Regions from separate parts of the Ferdinandcohnia sp. Marseille-Q9671 genome, predicted to be linked through region 3. Evidence: riboswitches for the same ligand, from Rfam matches in the RefSeq annotation. Region 3 holds a riboswitch; each other region holds the start of a gene.
What was found. Region 3 has a riboswitch for S-adenosylmethionine ahead of ACWNMY_RS06180 (bifunctional homocysteine S-methyltransferase/methylenetetrahydrofolate reductase). Riboswitches for the same ligand answer to the same signal wherever they lie in the genome.
Positions count from the first base shown of each region.

Region 1: linked by a shared signal. The riboswitch ahead of ACWNMY_RS20770 (methionine ABC transporter ATP-binding protein) and the one ahead of ACWNMY_RS06180 (bifunctional homocysteine S-methyltransferase/methylenetetrahydrofolate reductase) in region 3 are both predicted to bind S-adenosylmethionine.
Region 2: linked by a shared signal. The riboswitch ahead of ACWNMY_RS10220 (sugar ABC transporter substrate-binding protein) and the one ahead of ACWNMY_RS06180 (bifunctional homocysteine S-methyltransferase/methylenetetrahydrofolate reductase) in region 3 are both predicted to bind S-adenosylmethionine.

Region 1 covers NZ_CDRJTA010000004.1:1,116,804-1,125,074, reverse strand. The annotation lists gene ACWNMY_RS20780 (fibronectin type III domain-containing protein) at 1-1,667, shown strand, start outside; gene ACWNMY_RS20775 (hypothetical protein) at 1,778-3,430, shown strand; SAM riboswitch class I at 3,570-3,671, shown strand; gene ACWNMY_RS20770 (methionine ABC transporter ATP-binding protein) at 3,975-5,000, shown strand; gene ACWNMY_RS20765 (methionine ABC transporter permease) at 4,990-5,652, shown strand; gene ACWNMY_RS20760 (MetQ/NlpA family ABC transporter substrate-binding protein) at 5,673-6,548, shown strand; gene ACWNMY_RS20755 (LLM class flavin-dependent oxidoreductase) at 6,604-7,989, shown strand; gene ACWNMY_RS20750 (aldo/keto reductase) at 8,023-8,271, shown strand, end outside.
Region 2 covers NZ_CDRJTA010000001.1:2,045,573-2,053,843, reverse strand. The annotation lists gene ACWNMY_RS10225 (lipoate--protein ligase family protein) at 1-728, shown strand, start outside; SAM riboswitch class I at 1,154-1,309, shown strand; gene ACWNMY_RS10220 (sugar ABC transporter substrate-binding protein) at 1,470-2,546, shown strand; gene ACWNMY_RS10215 (sugar ABC transporter ATP-binding protein) at 2,906-4,438, shown strand; gene ACWNMY_RS10210 (ABC transporter permease) at 4,407-5,426, shown strand; gene ACWNMY_RS10205 (VOC family protein) at 5,416-5,799, shown strand; gene ACWNMY_RS10200 (ABC transporter permease subunit) at 5,961-6,980, shown strand; gene ACWNMY_RS10195 (ABC transporter permease subunit) at 6,996-8,271, shown strand, end outside.
Region 3 covers NZ_CDRJTA010000001.1:1,194,860-1,203,130, reverse strand. The annotation lists gene ACWNMY_RS06190 (response regulator transcription factor) at 1-271, opposite strand, end outside; tRNA gene ACWNMY_RS06185 (tRNA-Ala) at 488-559, opposite strand; SAM riboswitch class I at 689-803, shown strand; gene ACWNMY_RS06180 (bifunctional homocysteine S-methyltransferase/methylenetetrahydrofolate reductase) at 900-2,789, shown strand; gene metH (methionine synthase) at 2,770-6,213, shown strand; gene metC (cystathionine beta-lyase) at 6,375-7,562, opposite strand; gene ACWNMY_RS06165 (methionine biosynthesis PLP-dependent protein) at 7,559-8,271, opposite strand, start outside.

The sequences.
Region 1 (8,271 bases), on a different contig from region 3:
GTATGGGTCAGGCAGCAGCAGGAAAAGAACCAACAGGAAATGCCTGGATTTTTAATAATTATATTCGTGAAGGTCATGGTGGCGTTGTAACAGGTAGTCATACCGGAGGATGGATCCAGGACTTTCTAGTAGAAGACAATATCATGTACAAGACGGACGTTGGTTTGCGTAGTAAAACAAACACACCAATGGGTGGAGGAGCAAAGAATATTATTTTCAGAAATAATGCATTGGAAGGGATTGATGGTGATGGCCCATTCGTCTTCACTTCATCTTATACAGATGCGAATGCGTCCATCCTCTATGAACCGTCACAGAAAATTTCTCAATTTAGAGATATGGAGATTGTCGATACAACTGTCCGCAACCAAGGGGGCAGTAAGAAACAATCAATTCTTGTAAACGGTAACAATGATGAAGGAGAGGTCTATCACGAAAATATCACCTTCAAAAATGTGAAGTTCGATAATGTCTATTCTGTAAATATGAATTACGCAAAAGATTTCAAGTTTATTAATGTATCATTTACTAACGTAAAAGATAATGGTGGGAACCCGTGGAGAATAAAAAACTCTACTGGACTAGTTTTTGAAGATACTACAGCGGCTCCTGACGATGCTACTCAACAACCACAATGGAATCAAGACTCAGCTATTGAAGCCCAGTCTTCATCGGATGGAAAAAGTGTAACATTATCTTGGAACGAAGCAACAGATAATAAAGGAGTTACCGGTTATACCATCTATCAAAATGGAGAAAAAATTGGGGATGAGTATACAACAACGAATGGTACTAGTTTTACTGTAAAAGGCTTGACTCCAGCAAAAGAGTACACATTTAAAGTTGAAGCAGTTGATGCAATCGGAAATCGTACTACTAACGGCCCTGAAATTACACTTACAACTGATGGGGTAGTCGATCAAACGGCACCAACTCTACCAAATAATACCCAAATCAAGGAATCTACTACTAAGATACCTGCTAGTGATACTTTCAGTGGTAAAGAGGTAAATGTTGTTTATACAGGATTTACTTGGACATCAATTACGTGGGCAGCTGCAAGTGATGACACTGGAATCGCAGGTTACAATGTTTATACAAATGGAGAAAAGCATGGATTTGCAACATCCAACAAATATACTTTAACCAATCTTGAACCAGGTACAAAATATAATATTGAAGTAGAAGCTGTAGATCTTGCAGGGAATACAACACCTTATAATAGTTCACTAGAATTTGAAACAGCTATTCCATATGCGATTGGAGCTCCGTCTTTTGATGGTGGATTAGAAGCAACAATTGGAAAAGATGGTACTAGCGTTTCCCTTTCTTGGAATAAAGCAACAGCAAAAAATCAAGAGGTTATTGGATATCGGGTGTATGTGAATGGGCAACCAATTAAACCTGATGGTGCTACTTTTACACCAATAAACGGGGAAATGACAACACCTGAAACAAGTTATACAGTAACTGGCCTAAAACAAGGGAAAAAATATACGTTTAAAGTGGAAGCTGTTGGACATGGGATCAAATTTTCTAAAAGAGAAAGATTAGCCGATGTCATTCCAAATGGTTTAGTAAAAGTCTCAGGATATCGATGGAGTGGGTTTGGTCATAGTCTAAATGTCCACCTAATTCCTGGTAAAGCTGAAGGTAAGAGTAACTAATTCAGGTTTCTAATATACCTACATGTAAATGTGAAGATGGCATTAACAAATTGTAATGCCGTCTTCACATAAGTTTACGATTCAAACAAATCTAACAAAGGTGTGATATTGTGAATTTTAAAAAATCAATAATTTGGTCATTGATCTTATTTTTAGTTGCTTCATCATTGTTTTTAGGTGAAGGTAGAATAACAGAGGCTGCGGTAATTGACTCTATACCAAATACCACAAGAGAATTTAAAGACTATGACAATAGTTTTCTATCAGTTACTGGTTATGCATCGTTAGGAGTTAATGACAGAAGTAAATACATTGATACCTCCTTTTATCGTCAGGTAAAAACAGAAAGAGAATTTTTGCAGGCTATTTTGGATGCTAAAAGTGGAAGTGTGAAAGTAATCGAGGTAGCGAAAGATTTGAACTTTGGGTGGTCCAACCTAAATTTAAGTAAAGAAGAAGCAGCTAAATATCGATTTATCACAAAATATCGTGATCCAATGAACGGATTTACAAATCCAAACTTGGCTTCCTCCGGTGTCTCACAAATGAATATTGATGGTATTGATGGCCTAACTATTTTTTCAAAGAAAGGCAAAACAATTAGGTCTGTAGAGTTAAAATTAGCTAGATCTACAAATGATATTATCTTTAGAAATCTGAAGTTTGATGGCATGTGGCAATGGGATGATACTGGAAAACATAAGGAAGTAGGCTGGTCATTTATTAAAGTAAATGGTGCGAATAATGTATGGATCGACCATTGTAAATTTACCATTGCTTCAGATGGATTAATTGACACAGAGAACGGTGGTTCTAACATTACCATTTCATGGTCTCAATTTGGTTTACCTGCAAGTGAAAATCCAGCACAAGATAGTGATATTTATCAATCCATTCAGTTTATGGAGGAAAAATATGCTGCAAATGAACTGAATTCTGATAGTGTGTACAATAATATGCGTAATGGCGGTGCGACAAAAGAACAGATAATGGCTTATGCAGCCTATCACAGTAAGGTGCACTTAACTGGTTCCGGAGATAAAGACTATACGAACTATGTGAGTGGTAGTGGAGTAGATTATAAAGATGGAAATCAGAGAATCAGATTAACACTAGCCTATAACACGTATACCAATGTTGGTCAGCGAGTACCGATGATACGACAAGGAACGGGCCATGCATACAATTTGTACCTAGACAATTCTACACATCAAGATGTGTTGGAGAATGTAAGTGCAATTGCGGAATATGGCACAGACAAACTTTCACGTGCGTTAAATGCGAGGAACGGGGCATCAATCGCAGCAGATACGTCCGTATTTAAAGACATTAACGAGCCAATCACAGGTGCAGAAATTCAAGGTTTAGATATATCTAACATGAACCAACAATGGGCTGAGTTATTCCATGATGCGTATAACAGAAATTTAATTGTAAATTCCAAAATCACCAATCAATATGGAACATATACAGGAAGCAGTTGGGACAATAATGGGGAAAATCTATTTACAAAAGGATTTACTTGGCATGACAAATCAACAATAGGAAATTGGGCATGGTCTTCTCATATTGTGGGAAGTGAAAATATGAGTAAAATGAATCCACCAACTGAACCTTTTACGTTTGAATATAAGTATAATGAAGAACTACCTTATACCTATACTGTTCTTCCTTTAGATAGTGTTGTAGCAACACTTACAAAGCATGCAGGGGCAAACAAAGTGAATATGAGTCCAATAGGTTGGTTAAAAACAACTTATTAATTAGTAATGTTTGATTTATAATTGCGGGTTAGGGAAAACAGTAAAGTGAAAGTATAAAATAATAAGAGTTTTTAAAAAACTTGTTGACAAGTAAATGCTTTCGATGTAACTTAGTAACTACAATTAAATAACAGATGAATTCTTATCTAGAGAGGTGGAGGGACTGGCCCTTTGAAGCCTCGGCAACAGACTTTGAAGTACTGTGCCAAATCCTGCAAGCCGTGAGCTTGAAAGATGAGAAGAGATGAATAAATTTACATTAAAACTCTCTTCTTTTGTGAAGAGAGTTTTATTTTTGCCAAATTTCAAGTAATCATTGGTCAACCAAGGTACTGAAGGGAGATGGAAAATGAAATACAATGTTTCGTTTGAAAAAGGAAGACTCTCCAAAAGTGGAAAATAGAAAATAAAATACTATGCCGATTAGACAACTAAAGGCATCTTTATCCAAACGCTTCTTTTGAGGTTGTTGGAATAAAGATGCCTTTTTCTGTCTTTTTAGAAGAAATTATGAAACCAACCAAGATCAGAGGAGGATAACAAGTTGATTAAGTTTGAGGAAGTAAGCAAAGTTTTTAGTTTCGGCGGGAAGGAGGTTCATGCGGTACGTAATGTTTCATTAACGATTTCAAAAGGAGAAATCTTTGGGGTAGTAGGATTTAGTGGAGCTGGGAAAAGTACATTGCTCCGACTCGTAAATTTACTAGAACGTCCAACATCGGGAAGGATATCGATCAACGACGTAGATATATCTAGTATTTCTCAAGCAAATCTCCGGAATTTGCGGAGAAAAATCGGGATGATTTTTCAATCTTTTAACCTCTTTAACTCTCGTACTGTTTATGGAAATATCGCTTATCCTTTAAAGCTTGCCAAAATGCCAAAAGAGCAAATTGACAAACGAGTAAAAGAATTACTTCAATTTGTTGGATTACAAGATAAGGCAGATCAATACCCAGAGCAGCTCTCAGGTGGACAAAAGCAAAGAGTCGGTATTGCAAGAGCATTAGCGACATCACCAGACGTTCTTATTTGTGATGAAGCCACTTCTGCGCTGGATCCCGAGACAACCGGAGAAATCCTTCACCTATTACGGAAGGTGAATGAAGAGTATAACATTACAATATTGCTTATAACTCACGAGATGCATGTAATCCGTAGCATTTGTCATCGAATGGCCGTGATGGAAAATGGTTCGGTAATTGAAGAAGGAAATGTTTATGATATATTTTCGAATCCACAATCAAAAACGACGAAAAACTTTATTAGTTCTGTACTAAACGATAAGCTTTCTAGCAAACTTCTAGAAAAATTACGAACTAGTCATTCTGCAAATTTGTATCGAGTGATTTTTACTGGGGCAGCTTCGAGTGAGCCAATCCTATCACGAGTTACAAGAAAGCATGGGATTGATTTTAACATTATCTATGGAAGTATTAACGAATTACAGGATCAATTATTTGGTAGTTTGATTGTTGAGTTTCAGGGTGCTAGTCACCTCATTCAGCAAGTCATTACTGAGCTCAAAGAAATTGTGGAAGTAAGGGAGGTGATTAACCATGAGAGTTGATTGGACTACATTTTGGCCACGTATTGTCGAAGCAACTGGAGAAACAATTTTGATGGTCATTTTCACGTTAATTTTCTCAAGCATTATCGGGATCGCAATGGGCGTACTCTTTTTTGTCACACGTAAAGGAAACATATTGGAAAATAAATATATCTTTTTCTTACTTAACCTATTAGTAAACATTGTTCGTCCAATCCCTTTTATTATTTTACTAGTTGCGCTTAGTCCCTTAACTCGAGCAGTAATGGGAACTACCATTGGAACGGCAGCAGCAATTTTTCCTATGACGATCGCTGCATGTTTTGCGGTCGCCAGGATCGTAGAGAGTAATCTTGTCTCGGTAGAACCAGGAATTATTGAAGCCGCACAGGCTATGGGTGCAAGTCCATTACGGATCATATTTGGCGTACTTATCCCTGAAGCGTTGGGTCCCCTTATTCTAGGTCTCACCTTTGTAACGGTTGGGCTTGTTGATTTCTCAGCAATGGCTGGAACAGTTGGCGGCGGCGGATTGGGTGACTTAGCCATGACATATGGCTATCAACGATTTGATACATCAGTCATGATTGTAACAGTTGTAATCTTAATCCTACTTGTTCAAATTGCACAGTTTTCTGGAAACTTTTTATCTAGATTCTTTTTACGAAGATAATTAAAAAAGGAGAGATACAAATGAAAAAGCGGTTGATTATTTTCTTATTCATGGTGTTTTTTGTTTCATTACTTACAGGCTGCACTAACAGTACATCCGGAAAAAACCAAGAGGTAGTAAAGATTGGTGTGACAGGTGCTGATGGACCTTACTGGAAGCTTATCGAAGAAAAAGCAAAGAAAAAAGGGATCACAATTGAGTTGGTTGAGTTTTCCGACTACATACAACCAAATAATGCGTTAGCAAATGGAGAAATTGATATGAATTCGTTCCAGCATCTTGCTTTTCTAGGTCCGGCTAACGTAGAGAATGGGTATACGATTGTTCCGATAGCATCTACGACAATTAACCCAACAGGGATTTATTCTCAGAAATATGATGATTTATCAGACATACCAGACGGGTCACAAATTGCCATTTCAAACGACCCTGCAAACCTTGGAAGAGGCCTTCTTTTATTAGAAACTGCAGGACTAATTGAGCTAAAAGAGGGTGTTGGTATATACGGTACATTAGATGATATTGCGAAAAATCCAAAAAACTTAGAAATTGTTCCAGTTGTTTCGCAACAAACTGCACAGGCACTTCAGGATGTTGCCGCATCACTAATCAATAATGGGATTGCTGGTCAGGCTGGTCTGAATTTTAAGGATTCGTTATTATACGACGATCCAGAAAGTGAAGAAGCAAGACCCTATGTAAATGTATTTGCCGTTCGCGAAGAGGATAAAGACAATGAAACACTCAAAACGATTGCCAAACTATATCAAGAAGCTGACGTGAAAGAGGCCGTCATAGAAGATACAAAAGGAGGAAGTATTGTCGTAGATATCCCCGCGGAAGATCTTCAAACGACTTTAACACAGTTAGAAGATTTCATAAAGAATCGCCAATAAAAAGGGAACATGAAAGATTTATAGGTTTAATAATCTAGTAAAGGAAGTGGTAATTTTGGTAAAACAAATACGACTAAATGCATTTGATATGACCAGTGCTATGCACAATTCACACGGGCTTTGGAAGCATCCAAAAAGTGAACGACATACCAGGTACAAGGATTTGGACTATTGGATAGATTTAGCAAAATTATTAGAACGAGGAAAGTTTGATGCCGTATTTTTTGCAGATGTGCTAGGTATTTATGACGTTTATCAGCAAAGTAAAGACCCTTCCATACGTGACGGAGTTCAGGTGCCATTAAATGATCCAGCTTTTGTAGTACCAGCAATGGCAAGTGTAACAGAACATCTTTCTTTTGCAGTGACAGTAAGTACTACTTATGAGCATCCGTTTGGCCATGCTAGAAGGTTTTCTACCTTAGACCATCTTACAAAGGGAAGATTGGCATGGAATATCGTGACTTCCTATCTTCCTAATGCAGCAAAAAACTTTGGTTTACCAGAAATGCTCAAGCATGATGCACGCTATGATTTGGCTGACGAGTTTTTAGAAGTCTCATATAAGCTATGGGAAGGGAGCTGGGAGGACAATGCTATCATTGGGGATGTTGCTAATGAGGTCCTCGTGGATCCGTCAAAGGTACATGAAATAAATCATGTAGGTGAGTATTTTTCAGTAGAAGGACCTCATTTAAGTGAGCCTTCCTTACAACGAACCCCTGTTCTATACCAAGCAGGTACGTCGGAACGTGGCAAGGAGTTTGCAGCTAAACATGCAGAATGTGTATTTATTGGAGGAACAGTAGAAAAAATAAAATCTTCTATTCATGATATCCGACAAAGAGCGCAGAAGTATGGTCGAAATCCTGACCATATTAAGGCATTTACTTTTCTGAATGTTATTGTAGGTGAGACCACTGAACAAGCAGAGGAAAAGTATCAGGAAATTGCTAGTTATTGGAGTGCTGATGCGGCAAAAGCCCAATATGGTGGCTCTAGTGGTTACGATTTATCACAGTATACAGATTTAGATAGTCCTTTTGAATACAAACATACCGAACACGGGCAATCAAGGGCAGCCTCCCTTACAAAGGATGCACCTAAAAAACTAACAGTTAGTGAAGTGTTAAACCGATTTGAAACACTAGATCGGAATCATATTCTTGTAGGAAATCCGCAAGAAGTGGCCGATGCGATTCAGTTTCAATTCGAGGAGAGTGGTGTAGATGGCTTTAACCTAGCACATCTTGTCACACCAGAAACCCTAAAGGATTTTGTAGATTTGGTCATTCCTGAATTACAGAGACGCGGAATCTATAAAACTGAATATAATCAGGGAACCTTTAGAGAAAAGTTATTTGACCACGGGAGTTCTTTATTACCTAGCGATCATCCAGGAAGTCAGTATCGGAAAACAGCCATTTTGGAAGGGAAGTAATATTTCAATTGTTACTAGAAATGGGGAGATTTTATGAAATATAAAACAATAGGAGATACGGGCATTTACGTATCAGAGTTGTGTTTCGGGACGATGTCTTTTGGTGGGATAGCGGATGAAAAAACTTCTGAAGCCATGTTTAACCGTTGTCGGGAAGTTGGGATTAATTTTTTTGATACAGCTAATATTTATAATGAAGGAAGGGCCGAAGAGATACTTGGTAAGTGTATAGCGGATTGTCGTGATGATATTGTGTTAACATCTAAGGTCGGCCTTCCTTCT
Region 2 (8,271 bases), 850 kb from region 3:
CATTATGTGCGTTTGTGGGAAAAGGGGAATCCGCACCTACCGCACGGACTTGGGTCCATCATCAAACCATTGTTTTGGGAATTCAAGATACAAAACTGCCACACCTTCAGGATGGGATAAAACTCCTTGAATCAAAGGGGTATCGGGTGATAGTACGAAATTCAGGCGGACTAGCAGTGGTACTTGACGAAGGAGTCCTTAACATTTCACTTATTTTCCCTGAAACGGAAAAAAAGATTGATATCAATCGTGGCTATGATACGATGCTTGAACTGATTCGAAAAATGCTTCAAAGCCATAATGTCGATATTGTTGCCCGTGAAGTTGTGGGATCATATTGCCCAGGTAGCTATGATTTGAGTATAAACGGGAAAAAGTTTGCCGGGATTTCACAACGGAGACTTAGAAATGGCGTTGCTGTTCAAATCTATTTGGGAGTCACAGGTAGTGGTTCACATCGAGCCGATGTGATTCGTCAGTTTTATGAAGCTGGCTTGCAAGGTGAGGAGACAAAGTTTGTCTATCCATCAATCAAGCCAGAAACGATGGCATCCTTAGCGGAACTAGTGGATCCAACCATTACTGTCCAGGAGATTATGCTACGTCTACTGCAAACTTTACAAACTGAAAGTGAGCATATCTTTGCTTCACAGCTTACAGAGCAAGAAATGCAGTTATTTGAACAAAATTATGTACGAGTGCTAGATCGGAATGAAAAAGCACTTTGACCGGGGGTGGGGTTCCCGGTTTTTTTGCGTTAGGTACTACTTAATTTTGTGGGATTGCACCGTCGTTGGGCATAATTGGTCCTTCAAATTGAGAATTGCACCTACATAGGGGAAAATTGCACCCTCGTTTTGAGAATTGCGCCTTCCCGCACAATAATTGCATGTTAGCAAAATCTTTCGACAAAATCCCACTTTCCACTATTCAAATATTTTTTATAATAAAAATATTGAATTTCATTTTTGGGCGTGGTATTATTCTCGTCAAGAAGATTAATTACCTTTATTCAACTGGGATTAACCCCAGCTGAATAAAAGGTAAAGCCTCCGGCGGATGCCTCGATTTTTCAAAGGAAACTTTCGAGCAAGCTCGAAAATAATCGGGCGCTACTACGCAAAGGCATAATTGAATAGTATTGCTGTATTTTCTCTTATCAAGAGTAGGCGGAGGGATTTGGCCCGACGATGCCCAGCAACCGACCGTAATACCATTGTGAAATGGGGCGAAAGCTTTCGCCGGGTTACATACCCGTAAGGCACGGTGCTAATTCCAACAGAAGAATGTTTCTTCTGGTAGATAAGAGGTGAGAAGACTTTTGGATACTTCAAGCCTCTTTCTGACCTAAGAAAGGGGCTTTTTTATATCTTAAAAAGAAGGCCTCGAAAAACAGGAGAGTGATAGCTTCTAAACGCAGTAAATAGATATGAAAACAATGATTACATACAAAAAAAGGGGAGAACACAATGAAACTATCAAAATACGTATTTACCATTTTACTAATCCTAGCGGTATTGGTCGGCTGCCAACCAAAGGTAGCAGAAGAAACAACAAAAACAGATAGCACAGAAGTTAAGAATTCAGATCATCCGTTAGCGAATAAAAAAATAGCTTTGATCATGCAGCAGAACCTAGGTACATTTTCAGCTCAGTATATTGAAGGGGTAGAGGAGCAAGTGAAAAGCTTTGCTGGCGAGACTACTGTTTTCACATCTGATGGGGACTTAGCAAAAATGGCTTCAAATGTAGATGCAGCGATAAACCAAGGTTTTGATGCAATTTTAATTGACCACGGTACGAAGGAAGCTCTTCAAAGCAGTGTGCAAAAAGCAGTAGGCAAAGGAATTCCGGTTGTTGTGTTTGATGCAGAAGTAGAGGTAGAGGGTACTACTGTCCTTGAACAAGGTGACCAACAAATGGCGCAAATGACGCTGGAAAAATTAGCAGAAGACGCTGGTGGAAAAGCGAATATCGTAAAAATTTGGGTGGCAGGCTTTGCCCCAATGGAAAGACGTCAAGTTGCATATCAAGAGTTTTTGAATAACAATCCTGACATTAAAGAAGTTGCAACATTTGGTGCAGCAACAGCAAATACAGCACTTGATACACAGTCTCAAATGGAGGCAATCTTAAAGCAATATCCTGAAGAAGGTCAAATCACAGCTGTATGGGCAGCATGGGATGAGTTTGCAAAAGGAGCAGTTCGTGCTATTCAACAAGCAGGACGCACTGACATTAAAGTATACGGAATTGATATGAGTGATGAGGATTTACAAATGATCCAAGAAGAAAACAGCCCGTGGGTCGCGTCTGCAGCGGTTGATCCTAAGGACATCGGACGTATTCAGGTTCGTTATGCATACCAAAAACTAAATGGTGACGAAACACCAGAACGAGTGAAACTTGAGCCAGTATTTGTGACAAAGGATGCTCTACCAGCAGAGAAAATTACAACTGCTGATCTTGACCAGTACATTGAAGGCTGGGGTAAAAGCGAACAAGGATACACAGATGAGTTGAAAAAACTAGAAGCTGGAGAGTAAGTGAAAATCAAGATTTCTTTCTGACGGCTTTATAAAACAATCGTACCCACAGGTTGAGAATTGTTTCAGTGAAGGTACGGAAACTTACTAATCTTACCGTCACAAGACTGAGCCAAGTGGAGTGAAGGTAAGAAAAGACCGTAATCATACCGTAACACAGGTTAAGTTGTCGCAGTGAAGGTACGGAAAGCTCGTATCCGTACCGTCAAAAGACTTGAACCGATTGAGTGAGGATACAGATATCCCATAATCACCAAAACGACAAAATGAGACTGGTGGAGGAAATAACGTTTGACCAATTACAATAACAGGCCTTGTCTTCAAACAGCAAGGTCTTTTAGGAAGGAGGTTGATAGTAGATGCCTTTATTAGAAATGAAGGGAATTACAAAAAGCTTTGGAAGTGTGGCTGCACTTGATCAGGCTCAGTTTGAACTCCAGAAAGGGGAAGTCCACGCTTTACTTGGAGCCAATGGAGCAGGAAAAAGCACACTCATCAAGATTCTTTCAGGCGCGTATGGACTGGGTTCGGGTGAGATTTCACTAGAGGGTACAGCAGTTGATATTCGTTCCCCAAGGGATGCAAAGAGCCATGGTATCCATTGTGTATACCAAGAGGTGGACACCGTGATTGTGCCGCAGCTGACTGTTGCCGAAAATATTTTACTAGATACCTTTTCTACTGAAAAAGGCTTGTTCCTCTCTAAAAGAAAGCTTCATAAGAAGGCAGCCTCCATTCTAGAGCTTTTACATGTTACAGACATACCAATGACAAAGCAGGCACTCGAGCTATCACTTGCTCAAAAGCAATTGGTGTTAATTGCGAGAGCATTGGCACATGAGGCAAAGGTGATTATTTTTGATGAACCGACGGCACCTTTGTCGATTGAAGAAACAAGGCACCTATTCGAGATTGTCGCAACACTGAAGGAAAAGGGTGTGGGCTGTATTTTTATCTCCCATCGGTTACCTGAAGTGTTTGAGATTTGTGATAGGTTAACGATCATGCGTGATGGAAAGACAATCACCACTTTTTCGACGAAAGAAGTTACACAACAGACGGTTGTTGAGACAATGCTTGGAAATTCCTATAATGAACAGTCTGTGAAGCGAAATGCTATTCGTGGTGATTTATTGTTAGAAGTTAGCGACCTTGATGATGGTGAAAAGCTTAGCAACCTATCCTTTTCAGTTTCAGAGGGTGAGATTGTTGGGGTAGTCGGTTTGGTTGGTGCTGGAAAGACAGAGCTTGCGAAGACGCTATTTGGCCTACGTCCCAGTGTACAAGGAAATATACGAATAAAAGGAAAATCAGCTACTTTTACTCATACGAAACAAGCGATTGAAGCGGGAATGGCCCTAATTTCAGAAGAACGTCGAAAGGAAGGTCTGTTTATTCACGAGTCAATTTCTACAAATCTATCCTTTACAAATCTGAAAAAATTCTCTAAGCACCTATTGATGAACCGTAAGGCGGAAAAGAGTCATGCCAACTCAATTATTGAACTCCTTGGGATTAAAACAAATGATACAGAAACACTAGCTGAACATCTCAGCGGTGGAAATCAGCAAAAAGTAGCGATCGGGAAATGGATTTCACGAAATGCAAATCTCTATTTGTTTGATGAACCGACCAAAGGGGTAGACGTTGGTGCAAAGCAGGATATTTTTCAGCTCATACATTCTCTAGCAGATGAAGGAAAAGGAATTCTCTATTTTTCTTGTGAGATTGATGAAATTATTAGGATTTCCGATCGAATCCTTGTGATGTATGACGGGGAAATTGTAAAAGAGTTATCAGGAGAAGAGGCAACTCAGGATAAAATTCTCTTGTATGCTAGTGGTGGAAAGGAAGAAGTACATGAAAGGGAATATCATCAGCTTCCTGTTTAAATACGGGGCCGTTTTATTAATGGGCTTTATCTTACTTTATTTTAGTTTTGTAAATGATGCATTTTTCTCATATGGAAATTTATCAGACATTCTACGGTCAATATCGATTGTGACACTTTTAGCATTGGGGGTTACGTTCACCCTAGTGGTTGACGGATTTGATTTATCAGTTGGGTCAACAATGTCATTATCAGTTGTCATTACATCCTCACTAATGGTGTGGTATGAACTGCCACTTTGGGTTGTACTATTGTTGCCACTTCTAGTTGGGGTTGCGGTAGGGCTTGTGAATACCTTGCTTATTGTAAAAATAGGGATACCGGATTTACTGGCAACTCTCGGAATGATGTACATTGTATCTGGTCTTCACCGTACCTATACAGAAGGATACTCAATCTATAATCATATGCCGTTAACAAGTGGTGGAACCGCACCTGGAGAGTTCAGCACGGCATTTTTATGGATTGGGCAAGGAGAAATGCTTGGTTTGCCAGTTCCTGTTTGGATTATGTTATTCTTCGTGTTACTTGCGTACGTGGTACTCAACCATACGAGATGGGGAAGAATTTTATACATGACTGGTGGAAATGCAGAGGCAGCACGATTATCAGGTATTAACACGAACAAAGTGAAGCTGATTGCATACACAGTCTCAGGTGTGTTTGCCTCAATGGCCGGAATCTTGTTTAGTGCTCGTGTAGGGTCAGGGCAAATTGATGCTGGTGCATCGTTATTAATGGAGGCTGTAGCCGCTGTGTTTGTCGGATTCTCAGTGCTTGGTGCAGGGAAGCCGAATGCTCTTGGTACCTTTTTTGGAGCAGCGCTAATTGGTGTCCTATTAAATGGATTAACCATGTTGAATCTACCATACTATGCATTTGAAATTGTAAAAGGATCGGTACTAGTGTTAGCACTAGCGGTCACATATATTGGTGTAAAATATAGACCAAAAGCTATTCGAAAAAGGAGAGAGCAAAATGCCGCTTAAAAAATTGGAACATGTAGGGATTCAAGTAAAGGATTTAGATACGACCATTGAGTTTTATACGAGAGTATTAGGGTTGGAATTACTAGAAAAGCAGGACCATGTCGATCCGAACCTAAAGCTAGCGTTCCTTGGTTTTAGTGATTCAGATGAAACCGTCATTGAGTTAATTTCCGGTTATAACCCAAACCTTCCGACAGAGGGAAAGGTGCACCACATCGCATTTACTGTTGACAATATCGAGGAGGAGATTGCGAGAGTGAAGGATCATGGTGTTGTGTTTATTGATGAAGCAATCACGACTCTTCCAAGTGGAGCAAGATATATCTTCTTTACAGGTCCAGACGGAGAATGGATCGAACTATTTCAAAAATAAATGAGATTTACCAAGCCAGAGGAATAATTCTCTGGCTTTTTTTGTGGAATTTCATATGTTTTATATTTTAGGTATTTTCTGAAAATAATATCTATGGTAGGATATTGGTGCGAGTTTCTATTTTTTTACAATTAACTAGTCTGGTAGAAGGGGGGATTAAGTTGCTTAAGAGAGTAAAACTACTTAATGGAAGAGATTTCATTTCTATTTTATATTTTGGCCTCGTGATTGTCGGGATTTCCTACTTTTTAGGGAATGGGGATGTTTCCTCATTTTTTACAAAGCTAAAAGAGATCTTTCCTTTATCCGAAAGCTGGGAGGTAATCAGACAATTCTTCAGCAACTTCTTGGCGGAGGGAAGTCTTGGGACAACGAAAGGTGGGGAAACCTATGAAGAAATTGTCCTCGAAAATTTTCCGAGAAGCTTATCTGTTATCGTGACAGCTTTTGTCCTTGCTATTGCTTTTGGGATGGCAAAGGGAATTTTTGATTATCGCAATCGACATACATATTTGAACGTGCTAGGTACCGGTTTAACCTCTTTCATAAATTCCTTACCAGATTTTTTTATGATTATCGTATTACAATGGGTCATTTTAATTCACTTTAATTTTATTGACTTTTTTGGACATGACCAGTGGTTTAACTTTATATTACCGAGTATTTTTGTATCCTTATATCCGATGATGTATTTTGCAAGAGTTACCTTTACGACTTTATCTAGTGAAGATGGAGAAATGTATATTCAATATGCGCGCGCAAAAGGTCTGTCTGAAAGGTTCGTCATTCATAAACATATTCTTAAAAAATGCTTACGCTCGATCTTGCAGCATATTGGGGTTGTCATGACCTATGTGTTGTCCAATCTCTTAATCGTCGAGTGGTTAATGGAATATAAAGGTGCTGCCTGGAGAATGATGGTGTCTATTAAAAGATTGAATCTAGGAGTCCCAGAAAACCAGCCGTATGCGGACTATCCAGAAATAGGTCTAATTGTGGAGATTTCATTCTGTTTTGTCATGCTTCTATTACTTACAGGAATTGTATCTGTCATTTGGCAAAACAAATACGAGGTTGAAAAACGTAATATATGGATGCAGATTACAAAAGTAATGATTCAATACGTAACGATTTGGTTCTTTGTGCTTTTCATTATTTCGTTTGTAAAGCCTGGATACTAGGGAGGAGGGGGACTCATGAAAAATTGGTCGCTTTGGACAGGTTTAATTCTTTTCGGATTGATGTTATTTATTAGCTTTGTTGGACCACATTTACCATTTGTTGATGACTCTCCACCTGAACATAGATTGAGATTTTACGAGGATGGCTCCATTGGGAGAGCGCCATTTCCCCCTTCTCAGGAAGACCTATTAGGGACTGACAGGGAAGCGCGGGACATTTTAAGTCAGATTATTCTTGGTGCAAAGGATACGTTAAAAATCATTGTTCTTATAACCGTGATTCGTTATTTGATTGCAGTCCCATTAGCATTTTTAGCTTCTACCAAAAAAGGAATTGCCTACATGGTAACCAATGGCTGGTACTCCCTGTTTGGTAGTATACCAACAATTTTTGCAGCTATTTTATTAATGGAACTTATACCAACAGAAAACCTGGAGAACGGGGTATATTGGAAGGTACTCCTTCTTGCACTTATTGAGGTAGGACGAGTTAGTTATATTTTTGCACATGAAATTTATGATGTGTCACAAAAAGAGTATGTGCAAGCAAGTGTGACAGTGGGGAGCACTCCATTCCAATTATCAGTACTTCACTATTTACCTACTATTTCACAAAGTTTGGTTGTTACCTTTTTTAATGATTTGGCACGTGTCACATTATTACTGGGGCAGCTTGCTTTATTTCTATATTTTGTTGAGCACAACATACTTTATAATCCAGGTGGTGGAGTATTCCATGAGGAGGCAGGTTATACTTCTGAAACGGGTACCTTTGACTGGCCAGGGTTATTATCTTCAGCCCGTTATGAAGTTATGAAGGCCGTTTGGATTCCACTGTCTCCAGCACTGGCTCTTACACTGCTTTTATTAACATTCCAATTATTAAGTGAGGGATTTCGGAAACTATTTGAAAGAAGAGCATCGAATGGTAAAAATAGAGCTGTTAAAAGATTGGGTGAACGTGTTACAGAAGCCTTTGTTGCTAGCAAAGTAGCGGGTTCTGTAGCAGCAATTGTCCTTGTTATGATTGTAGGATTTGTCGTTGTAACAGGTGTTGAGAAAAATGCGACAGATACTGCTGCACCCGTTGAGGAAACAGGTGAAATAGATGAAACAGATGTAGTGGTTGAGGTAGAAGATGAAGTAGTACAGCTGGATGAAGAAAAATATGCGTTTGAAAAGGGCGAAATTGTAGCGAAAACGATTGCGACCACTGCAAAAGGTGGGCTTTACGATAAATTAGAGCACCTTGCACTCAATATGGAGAAGAAATCAGATCGGGAGTACGAGA
Region 3 (8,271 bases):
ATGCCATCACCTGATCCATTTCCCCAATCCTTGCCGAGATAAAAATCACGGGGCACACTGACTCTTTCCGAATCTGCCTGCACCAATAATACCCATCAAAACTTGGTAAATTAATGTCTAAAAGAACCAGATCTGGTTTTATATCATTAAATGTATTTGTTACATGTTCAAAATCAATCACGCACGTCACATCGTAGCTATATTTTTCAATATGTGTTTTCAAGTGTTCTGCAATTTTAGGATCATCCTCAACAATCATTATTTTTTGCATATTCAATCACTCCTTGTTTCAGATACCATTATGGGACAATCTATATTTGTAATAAAATTATGGTGTTAAGTCACTCGACCACTCGTGTTACAACAGCTACTTCTAATCCTATCGACTGTGCTTGGATTATTGTTTAACTCTACTAATCATGCTATGTATATTTTATAGAAAGAAAAAAGCCACTTCTAGCTTTAACTAGAAATGGCTTTTTGTAAATGGAGTTGATGGGAATCGAACCCACGACCCTTTGCCTGCCAGGCAAATGCTCTCCCCCTGAGCTACAACCCCGTATGAATTTTGAATGTAGCAAAATTATATCATGCCATTTTTTGATAGACAATCATTTTTTACAATATCATTGAACTTGACACTTATGGCAAGTTGTAGTAAATTTTAGAAAATGTAAAATATTTCGGTTTCTTATCGAGAGAGGTTGAGGGAAAGGCCCGATGACACCTCAGCAACCTTCAATGCTTTGTCCATTGAAAAGGTGCTAATTCCTGCGAGTGATTTTTCATTTGCAAGATAAGGAGAAAGATAATGTGATTTCACTTACAAAAGTCTTCTTCTTAATAGAAGGCTTTTTTGTTTTTATTTGAGAGTTTTGATGATGACAAGGAGAGTGACAATGAGCTTATTAAAAAAATTTGAGACACAAATTGTGATTGGCGATGGAGCGATGGGGACGCTGCTTTACTCCTATGGCGCTGGTAGTTGTTTCGAGGAACTGAATCTGTCGCAGCCAGAACAAATCCAGAACATTCATAGGGCCTATATCGAAGCGGGGGCAGATGTGATTCAAACCAATACATATGCAGCGAATTATTTGAAGCTTGGCAGATATGGCCTTGAGGACAGTGTGAAAAGCATCAACAGCGCTGCAGTACGTCATGCCAAAAAAGCTTTGCAAGCACAAAATGAAAATTCAAATCAGTATCAAAAACAGGTCTATGTGTTGGGGACATTGGGCGGGAACCGAGGAGTGAAAGCTAGTTCAATTAAGCTAGACGAAATCAAGCGAAGCTTTCGGGAGCAGCTCTATTGTCTTTTGCTAGAAGGAGTAGACGGGCTGATACTCGAGACGTTCTGGGATCTTGAGGAACTTGAAACCGTCCTGACAATTGCGAGAAAGGAAACGAAGCTGCCGATTATTGCCCAAGTGTCCCATCAGGAACCTGGCATCTTGCAGGAATCCACCCCAGTAAATGAGGCAATCAAGAGACTGGAAGGACTTGGGGCAGATGTCGTCGGACTGAATTGTCGGTTGGGGCCGCACCATATGCTGACGGCGCTTGAACAAATTGAGCTACCAAAGCATGCCTACCTCTCTGCCTATCCGAATGCCAGTCTGCCGGCTTATACGGACGGGAAATTCTATTATGGAGGAGATGCCGACTATTTTGAAAGAGCAGCCCTTGAATTCCGAAAGCAAGGGGTCCGGCTGCTTGGCGGATGCTGTGGCACAACACCTGAGCATATCCGAGCTTTTGCCACATCTCTACTTAACTGCCCACCAATTACCGAAAAAACAGTGAAAGCAACACCAACGCAAGTTGTCGTATCCGATTTTGCAGGAAAAAGGAGCTTCCCGCCACTCCAGGAAATTGTGAAGGAACGACCATCCGTGATTGTCGAATTAGACCCACCACGGAAGCTCGATACGACAAAATTCTTTGAAGGGGCACGTGCCCTTAAGAATGCGGGCATAGATGCGGTCACATTAGCGGATAACTCTCTTGCCCAGGTCAGAATCGCAAATGACTCCCTTGGCTATCTTTTAAAAAGGGATTCCGGCATGAGGCCGCTCATTCATATCGCTTGTCGAGACCGGAATCTGATTGGTTTGCAATCCCATCTCATGGGCCTGCATACGCTCGGCTTACATGATGTGCTTGCAATTACTGGAGACCCTGCTCGCGTCGGTGATTTTCCTGGGGCTTCATCAGTGTATGATATGGCTTCATTTGAATTAATTCAAATGATCAAACAACTTAATCAAGGCCTGTCCTATTCTGGAAAAGACTTAGGGGCAAGGACGGCATTTAGCATTGCAGGTGCCTTTAATCCAAATGTAAAATCATTAGAAAATGCGGTAAAAAGGCTGGAAAAAAAGGTTGCTTGTGGGGCCGATTATTTCATCTCTCAACCGGTTTTTTCAGAGGAAAGGCTGCTTGAAATCTATGAACATACGAAACACTTAGAAGCACCAATTTACATCGGTTTGATGCCACTTTTAAATAGTAAAAATGCAGAGTTCTTACACAATGAAGTACCGGGAATCAAAATTGCCGATAGTATCCGAGAACGGATGGCCTTTTTACAAAATGACCCGGTCCAGTCGGCCGCAGAAGGGATTGAAATTACCAAATCACTCATTGATGCTACTTTGGATTTATTCAATGGAATCTATTTAATTACACCATTTTTACGCTATGAACTGACGGTTGAGTTGGCACAATATGCCCGTCAGCGTGCAAAGGATATAAGGGGGAACAACTATGCCAAAACAACCAATTAGTGAACAAATCAACAAACGAATCCTTATCATGGATGGTGCGATGGGGACGATGCTTCAAAATGCGGGGCTGACACCTGAGGATTTTGGCGGTGAGGAATATGATGGCTGTAATGAACATCTCGTGTTAACAGCGCCTGAGGTGCTTTCTAGAATTCACCGCGAGTATTTAGAAGCTGGTGCCGATATCATTGAAACCAATACCTTTGGCGCGACAAATCTCGTCCTGAATGAATATAATATCGGGTACAAAGCCTATGAAATTAATAAAATCGCGGCACACCTTGCTGTCAAGGAAGCGGAAAAATTGTCCACTGAGGCTTGGCCACGGTATGTCGCAGGTTCAATCGGACCGACCACGAAAACACTGAGTGTGACAGGGGGGGCTACCTTTGATGAATTATCCGCCAGCTACGAGGAGCAAACAATCGGATTGATTGATGGTGGCGTGGATCTTTTACTTTTAGAAACAAGTCAGGACTTGCTGAATGTGAAGGCGGCCTATATTGGCATGCAGAAAGCCTTTGAACAAACTGGAAAAATCATACCGCTTATCGTTTCCGGTACGATTGAACCAATGGGTACAACGCTTGCGGGTCAGACGATTGATTCCTTTTACATTTCAATTGAGCATATGAATCCTCTAGCCGTTGGATTGAATTGCGCCACCGGACCGGAATTCATGCAGGACCATATTCGCTCTCTGTCTGGGCTGGCACAGGCGGCTGTTAGCTGTTATCCGAATGCGGGGCTGCCGGATGAGGAAGGAAATTATCATGAAACACCCGATATGCTTGCGAAGAAGCTTGGGGAGTTTGCAGCACAGGGCTGGCTGAATATCGTTGGCGGCTGCTGTGGAACAACACCAGAGCATATTCGCGCCATTGCAAAGGAGATGAAACAGCATCAGCCAAGGGAAATGAAGTCACACTCCCTGCATATGGTATCCGGAATTGAACCATTTATTTATGATGATCCGAGACTTCGACCAATCATGGTTGGAGAGCGGACAAATGTCATCGGCTCTCGTAAATTCAAACGGTTAATTAAAGAAGGAAAAATTGAAGAGGCAGCCGAAATTGCACGTGCCCAAGTGAAGGGTGGGGCTCATGTAATCGACCTTTGTCTTGCTGACCCAGACCGTGAAGAGATTACTGATATGGAGAACTTTATAAAAGAAGTTGTGAAAAAGGTCAAGGTGCCTCTTGTTATTGACTCAACAGACGAGAAGGTCATCGAAAGGGCACTTAAATATTCGCAAGGAAAAGCGATTATCAATTCCATTAACCTTGAGGATGGGGAAGAGCGCTTTGAAGCGGTTGTTCCATTGATCCATCTTTATGGTGCTGCAGCTGTTGTCGGGACAATTGATGAGGAAGGGATGGGTGTTACCGCTGAACGAAAGTTGGAAATTGCCGAGCGTTCCTATGACATCCTCGTGAATAAATATAAGATGAAGCCACAGGATCTCATTTTTGACCCATTGGTCTTCCCGGTTGGAACGGGGGATGAGCAATACATTGGCTCAGCAAAAGCAACCGTTGAAGGGATTCGGTTGATAAAAGAAAGATTCCCTGAGGTCCAAGCCATTCTTGGCGTGAGTAATGTATCCTTTGGGCTACCACCAGTCGGGCGTGAAGTCCTGAACTCCGTCTTTCTCTACCACTGTACACAGGCGGGCCTTGATTACGCGATTGTGAATACCGAGAAACTAGAGCGGTTTGCCTCAATTTCAAAAGAAGAGATTCAATTGGCGGAGGATCTTTTATTTAGAACAACCGATGAGGCATTAGCGGTATTTACCGACTTTTATCGGGATAAGAAGAAAGAGGATAAGGGTGCCGTACTCAATATGAGTCTTGCGGAACGGTTAGCATACTATGTTGTCGAAGGTACCAAGGAAGGATTAATTCCAGACCTTGAGCAGGCACTAGCAAAATATCCTGCCCCACTTGAAATTATCAATGGACCCTTAATGGATGGGATGAAGGAAGTTGGCCGGTTATTTAATGATAACCAGCTAATTGTCGCTGAAGTTCTCCAAAGTGCCGAGGTAATGAAAGCATCTGTTGCGTATTTAGAGCCATTTATGGAAAAAGGGGACGTCTCCGCTTCTAAAGGGAAGATTGTTCTCGCCACGGTGAAGGGCGATGTCCATGATATCGGAAAAAATCTCGTTGATATCATTCTTAGCAATAACGGCTATGATGTGCTTGATTTGGGAATCAAGGTGGCGCCAGCTGAATTGATAAAAGTAATCCGTGAAGAAAAGCCGGATATCGTTGGCCTCTCAGGTCTTTTGGTAAAATCAGCCCAGCAAATGGTCCTAACGGCACAGGATATGAAAGCCGCGGGAATTTCCTTGCCCATTTTAGTAGGCGGTGCTGCGCTTTCTCGTAAATTCACGGATTCGAAAATTTCCAAGGAGTATGATGGACTTGTTCTCTATGCGAAAGATGCGATGTCAGGGCTGTCCCTTGCAAATTCCTTACATTCCACTGAGGAGCGGGAACGACTTTTTGCGATAAAAGAAGAAAAATTAGCGGCCAAACCTGTCACGATTGACCTACCAAGACGGACGACGACATCATTAGCGGTAAAGCCGCGTGTATCAACAGATGTGCCGGTCTTTGTTCCTCAGGATACAAAACGACATGTGTTGCGCTCATATTCGATCTCACATATCGAGCCGTATATAAATATGCAAATGCTGCTCGGCCATCATCTTGGTGTGAAAGGTAAAATTAAGAACTTACTTGAGCAGAAGGATGAGAAAGCGGTAAAGGTAAAAGAAACGGTGGATCGCCTTCTGCTCGATGCAAAAAACAATCAGTGGATTACACCAGCTGCTGTTTATCAATTCTTTCCGGCCCAATCAGATGGCGAAAAAATCTATATTTATGATCCTGACAACGTGGAGAAAGTCATTGAAACATTTGAATTTCCACGTCAAGATTCAGAACCCTTTCTTTGTTTACCTGATTACTTAAAATCGGTCGACAGCGGGGTGATGGATTACGTCGGATTCTTTACTGTTACAGCAGGCCGCGGCATCCGTGAGATAGCCGATCAGTTGAAGCAGGAAGGACGTTTTCTGGAATGTCACGCCCTACAGTCATTAGCACTTGAAAGCGCAGAAGGCTTTGCTGAATTAATTCACCGGCAAATGCGCGACCGTTGGGGCTTCCCAGACCCTGTAGATTTTACCATGCAGGAACGCTTTGCGGCTCGCTACCCAGGACAGCGCTACTCGTTCGGCTACCCAGCCTGCCCTGAACTAGAGGACCAAAAGAAATTATTCGGCCTCATCCACCCAGAAGAAATCGGCGTCCACCTAACCGACGGTTACATGATGGAACCAGAAGCATCCGTCTCAGCCATGGTATTCGCCCACCCAGAAGCCAGATACTTCAACGTGATGAGATAGGGACCACGGGGACTCTGTATACTTAATATATAAAGTAACCCTTCTCTTAATAGAGAAGGGTTTTAGTTTTTGCATGCCCAGTAAGCCGTTGAAGTTCAACCCGAGTAAGTACCAATCCGCTCGGTAGCTGACAGGCAACACGTGAAGGCGTATTCGATCTATTATTTTGTTAAACTTCCTGTCTCAGCTTGAATACTAGCTACTCGGAGTGCCTGTTCAATATCTGAAAGTAAATCATCAACATGCTCGAGTCCTACTGAAAATCGTAATAATCCGTCGGAAATTCCTCGTTTCTCTCTTTCCTTTCTAGGCATTGCTGCATGAGACATTTGCGCTGGGTATGAAAGAATCGATTCAACAGCCCCGAGGCTGACAGCAAAAACAGGCAATTGAATTTGTTCGACAAATGCTTTCACTGTTAATTTATCGGGTAATCGGAACGAAAGAACAGCCCCGAAGCCTTTTGATTGTTTTTTGTGTATATCATACCCTGGATGAGAAGGTAAGCCTGGATAAAAAACATCTTCAACTAATGGGTGATCCTTAAGATAATTTGCAATTATATGTGCAGATTCTGATGATTGTTTTAACCTAGCACCTAATGTTTTAATTCCTTGGATTAAATGATATGAATCCTGTGCACCTAAAATAGCCCCAAACGAATTTTGAATAAAGGCTAATTTTTCACCAAGTTCTTCCGTTTTTGTTACAGCTAATCCAGCGATAATATCACTATGTCCTGATAAAAACTTTGTTGCGCTATGTAACACAATGTCTACGCCTAACTCAATTGGATTTTGATAAAGTGGTGTCATAAAGGTGTTATCGAGAAAAGTTAAGCAATGATTTTGCTTGGCAATTTTTACAACCCCTTCAATATCTGTTATGTTCAAACAAGGATTTGATGGAGTTTCCATGTAAATAACTTTTGTATTTGGTCGGACAGCCCTACATACCTCTTCTAAATTTGTCATATTTACAAAGGTATGATCAATCATGTATTTATTTAATACTTCAGTAACAAAACGATAAGTTCCACCATACACATCTTCGGAAATAACAACATGGTCACCTGAAGTAAGTAACATAAACGCAGAAGAAATGGCTGCCATGCCAGATGCAAATGCGAGACCTCTTGAACCACCCTCTAATTCGGCAATTGCCTGTTCTAGGGCCTGTCTAGTCGGATTTCCCGACCTACTATAATCAAATGGACCGAATTTATCAAAGCTTTCTTGATGAAAGGTCGATGATAAATAAATAGGAGTGTTTACCGCACCTGTTTTTTGCTCAACGCCTAATGAGGAATGAATAAACTTTGTTTCTAATTTAGTTTTGTAGGTGCTCATAAAACATTAACCTCCTGAACTAATATAGAAAATACATGTTTTAAATCCGTAATTAAGTCTTCCGCCTCTTCAATACCAACAGAAAATCGTAATAAGGTATCAGAAATTCCACGACGTTTTCGTTCCTCTTCTGGAATATCTGCATGTGTCTGTGTCGTAGGGTATGTGATAAAACTTTCAACACCACCCAGACTTTCCGCAAAGGTAATCAATTGTAAATTTTCTAAAAAGGGGCTAATCCATTTGCTTTCCTTTAACCGAAATGAAAGCATGCCACCTTTCCCTGGGTATAGAACGTCGGTAACCAGAGGTTCATCACGTAAATACTCAACGATTTTCTTTGCATTTTCATCATGTTTTTTCATTCGTAAAGAAAGTGTTTTTATCCCCCTTATTAAGAGCCAAGAATCAAAAGGAGAAAGGACAGCACCAGTTGCGTTATGAAGGGTAGATAACCTCTCGCAAATAGTGTCTCCTTTGGCCACGACAATACCTGCTAATACGTCATTATGGCCCCCTATATATTTAGTAGCGCTATGAATTATAATATCTGCCCCTAATTCGAGTGGTCTTTGAAAAATAGGTGTTAAAAAGGTGTTATCAACAATAAGTAATAAGTTGAAGTCTTGTGCAAGCTGTGCGTACACCTTAATATCAATTTCTTGCATTAGTGGGTTAGAGGGAGTTTCAATGAAAATGGCCTTTGTTT